One region of the Actinotalea sp. JY-7885 genome, then DNA from elsewhere that is predicted to be linked to it. Evidence: predicted binding sites of a transcription regulator. Region 1 holds the regulator's gene; the other holds the start of a gene.
The links. The regulator HrcA, encoded in region 1, represses chaperone genes, less so after heat shock. The targets are predictions, from matches to a motif close to TTNGCACTCGNNNNNNNCGAGTGCNAA.

Region 1 (4,841 bases):
ACCGTGCGGTGCGGCTACTGCGACTTCAACACCTACACGGCGGCGGAGCTGCTCGCGGAGGCCGGTGGGCGCAGCGCGGGCCATGAGCGCTACGCCGAGACGGTCGCGCGCGAGGTCGACCTCGCCGCCCGCACGCTGGACGCCGTCGGGCGGACGCCGCGCGAGGTGGCGACCGTCTTCCTCGGCGGGGGCACGCCGACCGTGCTGCCGGCCGCCGACCTGGTGGCGATGGTGGACCGGCTGCGCGGCACCTGGGGGCTCGCGGCCGGCGTCGAGGTCACGACCGAGGCGAACCCGGACTCCGTCACCCCCGACTCGCTCGCGGAGCTCGCCGCGGGCGGGTTCACGCGCGTCTCGTTCGGCATGCAGTCGGCCGTGCCGCACGTGCTCGCGACCCTCGAGCGGACGCACGACCCCGACCGGGTGCCGCAGGCCGTCGCGTGGGCGCGCGAGGCCGGCCTCGCCGTCTCGCTCGACCTCATCTACGGCACGCCGGGGGAGAGCCTCGCCGACTGGCGGCGCTCGCTGGACGCCGTGGTCGCGTGCGACGTCGACCACGTGTCCGCGTACGCGCTCACGGTCGAGCAGGGCACGCGGATGGCCGTCCAGGTGCGGCGCGGGCTCATCCCGGCGCCCGACCTCGACGACCAGGCCGCGAAGTACGAGCTGGCCGACGACGTGCTCGGCGCCGCCGGCCTGCGGTGGTACGAGATCAGCAACTGGGCCCGCGAGCCCGGCGCCGCGTGCCGCCACAACGTCGGCTACTGGCGCGGCGACGACTGGTGGGGCTTCGGACCCGGCGCGCACTCCCACCTCGGCGAGGGCCGCGACGGCCGGGCGCTGCGCTGGTGGAACGTCAAGCACCCGCGCGCCTACGCGGACCGGCTCGGCGCGGGGTTGACGCCCGCGGCGGGCCGTGAGGAGCTCGCGCCGCAGGAGGTCCGGCTCGAGCGCGTCATGCTCGGCGTCCGGCTCCGCGGTGGCCTGCCGCTCGCCGACGTCGGCCCCGCGGGCCGAGCGGCGGTGGCGGGCCTGGTCGCCGACGGGCTGCTCGACGCGCGGGCCGCGAGCGCGGGCAGTGCGGTCCTCACGCGCCGGGGGCGGCTCCTGGCCGACACGGTCGTCCGCGACCTCACGGGCTGAGCGTCCCGGGACGACGACGGGGTCGGTGCCCGTGGGCACCGACCCCGTCGGTCAGCGGGCGACCGCCCGCTCAGCGGCCGATCACTTGATGAAGCGGATGTTCACCGGGTAGCGGTACGCCTCGCCCTTGTTCGCGGCGACGCCGGCCATGATCATGAAGACCAGGGCGACGATGAACGCGACGTACAGGATCGAGCCGATCCCGAACGTGATCGCGGTGATGACGGCGAACGCGACGGCGGCGATCGTCAGCGTGATCTGAAAGTTGAGCGCCTCCTTGGACTGCTCCTCCACGAAGCGGCCCCGGTCCTTGTACATCAGCCAGATGACGAGGGGCGCGATGAAGCCGAGGATGATGCCGCCGAGGTGGGCGAACATCGCCCACTGGCGCTGCTCGGCGTCGGACAGCGGGACCTGCCCGGGCGGCGGGTAGCCCGTGCCCGGGTAGGGCGCGTAGCCGCCGGGCTGCTGGTACCCACCGGGCTGCTGCTGGTAGCCACCCGGCTGCTGCTGCTGCTGGTAGCCCGGCTGCTGGTAGCCGGGCGCCTGCTGGGGGCCACCGGGCTGCTGGTACCCGGGCTGCTGGTAGCCGCCGGGCTGGGTGCCGTAGGCGGGCGGGGGCGTGGCGCCCGCGGGCGGGCCGGCGGGCGTGCCCGCGGCACCGGGCGTACCGGGGAACTGGGGCTCGTCGGAGGGATTCGTCGTCATGTCGCTCTCACCAGCTTCGTCGTGTCGGGCTGACCGCAGCTGCCGGCCTCGTGGTCCCGGTCGGCGGTGCCGCCGGGGCCGAGCGGCGGTGCACCGGCTCGGTGCACCGAACACTAGCGAAGGCGCCGCCTCAGGGTGCGGTGACGAAGTCGATCAGCTCCTCCATGCGGCCGAGGAGGCTGGGCTCGAGGTCCCGGTAGTCGCGGACGCTGCGCAGGATGCGCTGCCACCCACGCGCGACGTCGGCCTGGTCGTCGGCCGGCCAGCCGAGCGTGCGCAGGATGCCGCGCTTCCACTCCGTGCCACGGTCGATGACGGGCCAGGCGTCGAGCCCGAGGCGCCCGGGGCGGACGGCCTGCCAGACGTCGACGTACGGGTGGCCGAGCACGAGCAGCGTGCCGGGAGCCGCGGCGCGCATGGCGTCCGCCGCGATGCGCGACTCCTTGCTGCCGGCCACGAGGTGGTCGACGAGCACGCCGAGGCGGCGCCCGGGCCCGGGCGCGAACTCCCGCACGGCGGCGGCGAGGTCGTCGACGCCGTCGAGGAGCTCGACGACGACGCCCTCGAGGCGCAGGTCGTCGCCCCACACCTTCTCGACGAGCTCCGCGTCGTGCTTGCCCTCGACCCAGATGCGGCCGCCGCGCGCCACGCGGGCGCGGGCGCCGTGCACGGCGACGGACCCGGACGCCGTGCGCGTCGGGCGCTGCGGGGCGGGGGCGGTGACGGGGGGCGTGAGCTCGACCGGCTCGCCGTCGACCCAGAAGCCGGGGCCGAGCGGGAAGGTGCGGGTGCGCCCTGCGCGGTCCTCCAGGACGACGACGTGCATCCCGCCGGACTTCTCGACGCGCACGACGGCGCCGACCCAGCCGGTCGTGACCTCCTCGACCACGAGCCCGACGTCGGCGGCGAGCGGCCGCGACGAGGGCTTGCGCCGGTGGTGGGGGCTGGTCGGCCCCTGGCCGGGGGTCGGTCCGGCGAGGACGTCGCGTCCGTAGCGGTCCATGGTCCTCCGTCGGCTCGTGGCTCGCGACGGTGGGCGCCGCGCGCGGGTAGGATTGGCACTCGGACCCTGAGAGTGCCACATGCGACGACGCCCGGCCGTGCCGGGTGTGCTGTGGGAGAGGAGGTGTCATGAGCGAGGACCGCAGGCTCGACGTGCTGCGCGCCATCGTCGAGGACTACGTCGAGACCCAGGAGCCGGTCGGCTCCCGCGTGCTCGTCGAGCGGCACAACCTCGGCGTGTCGCCGGCCACGATCCGCAACGACATGGCCGCCCTCGAGGACGCCGGGTACATCGCGCAGCCCCACACCTCGGCGGGCCGGGTGCCGACGGACAAGGGCTACCGCCTCTTCGTCGACCGGCTCTCGACCGTCAAGCCGCTGTCGGCCGCGGAGCGCCGCGCGATCCAGACGCTGCTCGAGGAGGCGGTGGACCTCGACGACGTCGTGGACCGCTCCGTGCGCCTGCTCGCGCAGCTGACCCAGCAGGTCGCCGTCGTGCAGTACCCCTCGCTGCGGCGCTCGGCGCTGCGGCACCTCGAGCTCGTCCCGGTGGGCCACGACCGGCTCCTCGTCGTGATCATCACGGACAACGGGCGCGTCGAGCAGCGCGTGCTGGACCTCGGCGAACCGGTCGCGGAGCGCGTCGTCACCGAGCTGCGCGCGCGGCTCAACGCCACGGTGGCGGGCCGCCGGCTCGTGGACCTCGCGGAGCCGCTCGACCGCATGACCCAGGCGTTCGCCGTCGCCGACCGGCCGATCGTGCTCCGCGTGATCAAGGTCGTCGAGGACACCCTGGCCGAGGCGACGGAGGAGCGCATCGTCATGGCGGGCGCGGCGAACCTCGCGCGCAGCGGCACGGACTTCCCGCACACCATCCGGCCCGTGCTCGAGGCGCTGGAGGAGCAGGTGGTGCTGCTGCGCCTGCTCACGGACATGGCCGAGGACGCCGCGCCCGTGTCGGTGCGGATCGGCAGCGAGAACCAGCACGCCGGACTGGCGGAGACCTCCATCGTCGCCGCGGGGTACGGTGCGGACGGCGATCCGGTCGCGCGCATCGGCTCGCTGGGACCCACGCGCATGGACTACGCGGGCACGATCGCCGCGGTCCGGGCCGTCGCGCGGTACCTGTCCCGGATCCTCGCCCCCTGAGCCCCGGCGCACCGCCTCGGCCCGACCGGCCGCGGCCGCCCCAGACCCGTCCGACCGCCGCCCGACACCGGACCCCCCGGTCCAGAGAGTGACACGTGAGCAGCAACTACTACGAGGTCCTCGGCGTCAGCCGCGACGCGACGCAGGACGAGATCAAGAAGGCGTACCGCCGGCTGGCGCGTGAGCTGCACCCGGACGTCGCGACCGGTGAGGGTGCGGAGGACCGCTTCAAGGACGTCTCGCGCGCCTACGAGGTGCTCTCCAACCCCGAGAAGCGCCAGATGTACGACCGCGGCGTGGACCCGACCGCTCCCGGCGGCGGCGGCGGCGCGAACTTCGGCGCCGGCTTCGGCTTCCAGGACATCTTCGAGACGTTCTTCGGTGCCGCCCAGGGCGCGTCGGCGCAGCGCGGTCCGGTGCCGCGCGCCCGGCGCGGGCAGGACGCGCTGGTCCGCCTCGACATCGACCTCGCCGAGGCCGCCTTCGGCGTCCACCGCGAGGTGCCCGTCGACACCGCGGTCCTGTGCGGCACCTGCCAGGGCTCGTGCTGCCGCCCCGGCACCTCGCCCCGCACCTGCGACGTCTGCGGTGGCCGTGGCGTCGTGCAGCGGGTCGCCCGCTCCTTCCTCGGCCAGGTCATGACCTCGAGCCCGTGCGCGGCCTGCCACGGCTTCGGCACGGTCATCCCCGAGCCGTGCCCGGAGTGCTCGGGCGAGGGGCGCGTCCGCAGCCGCCGCACCCTGTCGGTGGACGTGCCGGCCGGGGTGGACACCGGCACCCGCATCAAGCTCACGGGTCAGGGCGAGGTCGGTCCCGCGGGCGGCCCGCCCGGCGACGTC
Region 2 (4,841 bases), on a different contig from region 1:
GCGGACTCCGCGCGCAGCGCGTCGCCGATCTCGCGCAGCCGCAGCTCGACCGGTGCGAGGGCCGCGGCCCAGTCCGGGGCCATGAGCGCGTCGAGGGGCTGACGGATCACGCGGCGACCCTAGCCGCCGCCGCGCTCCCTTACTCGATCACCGCGCGGGGGTCATCCCGACGCGCCGGGACGAATGACACGCGTGTCATTCCGCGTCTACGATGAGCCGACGCCCGGGGACGGGCGACGACGCCGCTTCACCCTGGAGGACCCATGGACGCGATGGCCACCGCGCGCGACGCGGACCGCACGGACGCCCGGGTCCACGCCGCCGAGCTCTCCGAGCGCGACCAGCAGATCCTCGCCTTCGAGCGCCAGTGGTGGAAGTACGCCGGGGCCAAGGAGCAGGCGGTCAAGGAGCTCTTCGACATGTCCGCGACGCGGTACTACCAGGTGCTCAATGCGCTCATCGACTCGCCCGCGGCGCTGGCCCAGGACCCCATGCTGATCAAGCGCCTGCGCCGGATGCGCGCGTCCCGCCAGCGGGCCCGCACCGCGCGTCGTCTGGGTGTCGACGCCTGAGAGGCGGGGCGCCCGCTAGCCTGTCCGCCGTGAAGGCCGGCGACTACCCCTACCCCGCGGACGAGTTCGACGCCGCGGATGCCCGGGGCGGCCCACGAGGCGTTCACCGCGCACCGCGCTCGCGCCGCCGCCGTCTGCTGCCCTTCCTGGTCGTCCTCGTCGTCTTCCCCCTCCTCGCCTACGGCGCGGTCACGTGGCTCTCCGACTGGCAGGGGCTGGGCTCCGGGGGGACGCCCGCGGAGGGGACGTCCACCGAGGCCGACGAGGGGACCACCGAGGAGGAGCCGGTCGAGGAGGACGCCGGCGAGGCCGAGGTGCCCGTCGAGCCGGAGACGGAGGAGCCGGTCGAGACGACCCCGCCCCCGCCCCCGGTCGACCTCGCCACACCCGTCGAGGTGTTCAACGCCACGTCCCGCTCCGGCCTCGCGGGCGGTGCGGCCGAGCGTGTGGAGGAGGCCGGCTTCACGGCCGTGAGTGCCGGCAACTGGCAGGGCGACGACCTCGAGGCGTCGACCGTGTACTACGCGACGCCCGACCAGGTCACGACGGCGGAGCTCGTCGCGCAGACCCTCGGCATCACCGCCGTGCAGGAGTCCGCGGAGCAGGCGCCCGAAGGCGTCGTCGTCGTGCTCGCCGCCGACTACGAGGACTGAGCCGACCGCGTCGTGCGACGCAGGCGGCCGCCCGGGCCGCCGCCTGCGGTCGCCGCGACCGCCCCGAGCGGTGAGGATGCGGGGGACGGGACGGACGGACGACGGGAGCGTGCATGACGCGGGCGCTGGACGTCGTCGTCGTGGGCTCCGGACCCAACGGCCTCGCCGCCGCGGTGACGCTCGCGCGGGCGGGGCTCGAGGTCGTCGTGCTCGAGGCCCAGCCGCACCCGGGCGGGGGCGCCCGCACGGCGGACCTCGGCCTGTGGCCGGGCGTCGTCCACGACACGTGCAGCGCCGTCCACCCCATGGCCGTCGCCTCGCCGTTCTTCCGGCGGTTCGACCTGGCGGCCCGCGGCGTCGAGCTGGTGGCGCCCGAGGTGTCGTACGCCCAGCCGCTGGCCCAGGGGGCCGGGATCGCCTACCGCGACCTCGACCGCACCGCGCGGGAGCTCGGCGTCGACGGCGGCGCGTGGCTCGAGACCTTCGGGCCGCTCGTCGCGCACGCCGAGGCCCTCGTCGGTTTCCTCATGGGCGACCGCCGCCACCTCCCGCGCGACCTGGTGACCGCGGTGCGCTTCGGTCTGCGGGCGTTCGAGCAGGGCGTGGCCCCGCTCTGGGACCGCCGGTTCCGTGAGGAGACGGCGCCCGCGCTGCTCACCGGCATCGCGTCGCACGCGATCACGCCCCTGCCCTCGATCGCGGGGGCCGGCACGGCCCTGCTGCTGGGCACGCTCGCGCACGCCGTCGGCTGGACCGTGCCGCTCGGGGGCACGCAGGCCATCACCGACGCGCTCGTGGCGGACCTGCGCGCGCACGGGGGCGAGATCCGCACGGGTCACCTCGTGCGCACGCAGCGCGACCTGCCACCCGCGCGCGCTGTCGTCTTCGACACCTCGCCCTCGGCGGTCGCCGCGGTCATGGGCGCCCGCCTGAGCCGTGGGACCGCGCGCGGCTACCAGGCGTACCGGCACGGGAACGCCGCGGCCAAGGTCGACTTCGTCCTCTCGGGTCCGGTGCCGTGGGCCGACCCCCGCGTGGGCCGGGCCGGGACGGTGCACGTCGGCGGCACGCGCGCCGAGATGGCCGCCGCGGAGCACGCCCTGACGCAGGGCCGGCACGCCGAGCCGCCCATGGTGCTCGCGAGCGACCCGTCGGTGGGCGACCCGGGCCGCGCGACCGCCGACGGGCACCGCCCGCTGTGGACGTACGCGCACGTCCCGGCCGGGTCGCGCGCGGACGTGACCGAGGCCGTCACCGCGCGCATCGAGCAGTACGCGCCCGGCTTCCGCGACGTCGTCGTCGCCTCGCGGTGCACCCCCGCGGCGCGGATCGAGCTGGGCAACGCGAACTACGTCGGCGGCGACATCGCGGGTGGTGCGATCACCCTGCCGCGGATGCTCGTCGGGCCCGTCCTGAGCCCGGACCCCTTCGTCGCGGCCGACGGCGTCTACCTGTGCTCCGCTGCCGTGCCGCCGGGGCCCGGGGTCCACGGCATGGGCGGCTGGCACGCCGCGCGGCGCGTCCTCGCGCGCAGCTTCGGCATCGAGCGCCCGCCCGGCCTCGCGCCCTGAGGCGCGGCGGCGGCGGCGCCACGGCGCTTGCACTCGCCGGGTGAGAGTGCCAATAATGAGTTAGCACTCTCGACCCGAGAGTGACAGAAGACCCTGGGCCGAGGTGAGGTCCGGGCCCCCGACGGGATGTGACCGCGGGCGGCCCGAGCCGTCCGTCGCGGGCGCCGGCGCCCAGGACACCGCCAACACCGGAGGACCATCCGTATGGCCAAGATCATTGCCTTCGACGAGGAGGCCCGCCGCGGCATGGAGCGGGGCATGAACGCCCTCGCCGACGCCGTCAAGGTCACGCTCGGCCCGAAGGGCCGCAACGTCGTGCTCGAGAAGAAGTGGGGCGCCCCCACGATCACCAACGACGGTGTCTCGATCGCCAAGGAGATCGAGCTCGAGGAGCCCCTCGAGAAGATCGGCGCCGAGCTCGTCAAGGAGGTCGCCAAGAAGACGGACGACGTCGCGGGCGACGGCACCACCACCGCCACCGTGCTCGCCCAGGCCCTCGTCAAGGAGGGTCTGCGGAACGTCGCCGCCGGCGCCAACCCGATCGCGCTCAAGCGCGGCATCGAGAAGGCCGTCGACGCCGTCACGGCGCAGCTGCTCTCGGCCGCCAAGGAGGTCGAGACCAAGGAGGAGATCGCCGCGACCGCGGGCATCTCCGCCGGCGACCCGGCCATCGGCGAGCTCATCGCCGAGGCGATGGACAAGGTCGGCAAGGAGGGCGTGATCACGGTCGAGGAGTCCAGCGCCCTCGGCCTGGAGCTCGAGCTCACGGAGGGCATGCGCTTCGACAAGGGCTTCCTGTCGGCGTACTTCGTGACCGACGCGGAGCGCCAGGAGGCCGTCCTCGAGGACGCCTACGTGCTGCTCGTCGAGTCCAAGATCTCGAACGTCAAGGACCTGCTGCCGCTGCTGGAGAAGGTCATCCAGTCCGGCAAGCCGCTCTTCATCGTCGCCGAGGACATCGAGGGCGAGGCCCTGGCCACGCTCGTCGTGAACAAGATCCGCGGCACGTTCCGCTCCGTCGCCGTCAAGGCGCCGGGCTTCGGGGACCGTCGCAAGGCGATGCTGCAGGACATGGCGACCCTCACGGGTGGCCAGGTCATCTCCGAGACCGTGGGCCTCAAGCTCGAGAACGCGGGCCTGGAGCTGCTCGGCCAGGCGCGCAAGGTCGTCGTCACCAAGGACGAGACCACGATCGTCGAGGGCCTCGGCGACGCCGACCAGATCGCCGGTCGCGTCGCGCAGATCCGCGCCGAGATCGAGAACTCGGACTCGGACTACGACCGCGAGAAGCTCCAGGAGCGCCTCGCGAAGCTCGCCGGCGGCGTCGCCGTCATCAAGGCGGGCGCGGCCACCGAGGTCGAGCTCAAGGAGCGCAAGCACCGCATCGAGGACGCCGTCCGCAACGCGAAGGCTGCCGTCGAGGAGGGCATCGTCGCCGGTGGTGGCGTCGCCCTCATCCAGGCCGGCAAGGCTGCCTTCGAGCAGGCCGACATCCTCGCGCTCGTGGGTGACGAGGCGACCGGTGCGCGGATCGTGCAGCTCGCGATCGACGCCCCGCTGAAGCAGATCGCCATCAACGCCGGCCTCGAGGGCGGCGTCGTGGCGGAGAAGGTCCGCAACCTCCCGGCGGGTCAGGGCCTCAACGCCGCGACCGGCGTGTACGAGGACCTGCTGGCCGCGGGCGTCAACGACCCGGTCAAGGTCACGCGCTCGGCGCTGCAGAACGCCGCGTCGATCGCCGCCCTGTTCCTCACCACCGAGGCCGTCGTGGCCGACAAGCCGGAGAAGCACTCCGCTCCTTCCGGTGGCGACGGTGGCGGCATGGGCGGCATGGACTTCTGACCTTCCCGGTCGGGGTCCGAGCCGCGCGCTCGCACTGACGACGGCGGGTGTCCCTTCGGGGGCACCCGCCGTTCGCGTTCCCGGGGGGTGCCTGCGGCACCGTCACGCGGTGCGCTCGCGGGGCGAAGGTCGCGGGGCGCTCACGGGGCGCTCACGGGCACGGTCGCGCGCGCGGACCCGCAGGCCCGAGGCGCGCAGGCGCC

Region 2: a site for HrcA is predicted at 2,823-2,849, ahead of groL (chaperonin GroEL). Genes of this name have one in related genera too.

Annotation. Positions count from the first base shown of each region.
Region 1 is NZ_JACEXH010000023.1:6,609-11,449, forward strand. Features, by position in the region: gene hemW (radical SAM family heme chaperone HemW) at 1-1,143, shown strand, start outside; gene IDM29_RS17195 (DUF4870 domain-containing protein) at 1,225-1,851, opposite strand; gene IDM29_RS03835 (DUF3097 domain-containing protein) at 1,982-2,854, opposite strand; gene hrcA (heat-inducible transcriptional repressor HrcA) at 2,983-4,002, shown strand; gene dnaJ (molecular chaperone DnaJ) at 4,098-4,841, shown strand, end outside.
Region 2 is NZ_JACEXH010000060.1:5,100-9,940, reverse strand. Features, by position in the region: gene IDM29_RS07545 (uracil-DNA glycosylase) at 1-107, opposite strand, end outside; gene IDM29_RS07540 (DUF3263 domain-containing protein) at 273-572, shown strand; gene IDM29_RS07535 (LytR C-terminal domain-containing protein) at 602-1,225, shown strand; gene IDM29_RS07530 (NAD(P)/FAD-dependent oxidoreductase) at 1,339-2,796, shown strand; gene groL (chaperonin GroEL) at 3,001-4,638, shown strand; gene IDM29_RS07520 (DUF4031 domain-containing protein) at 4,741-4,841, opposite strand, start outside.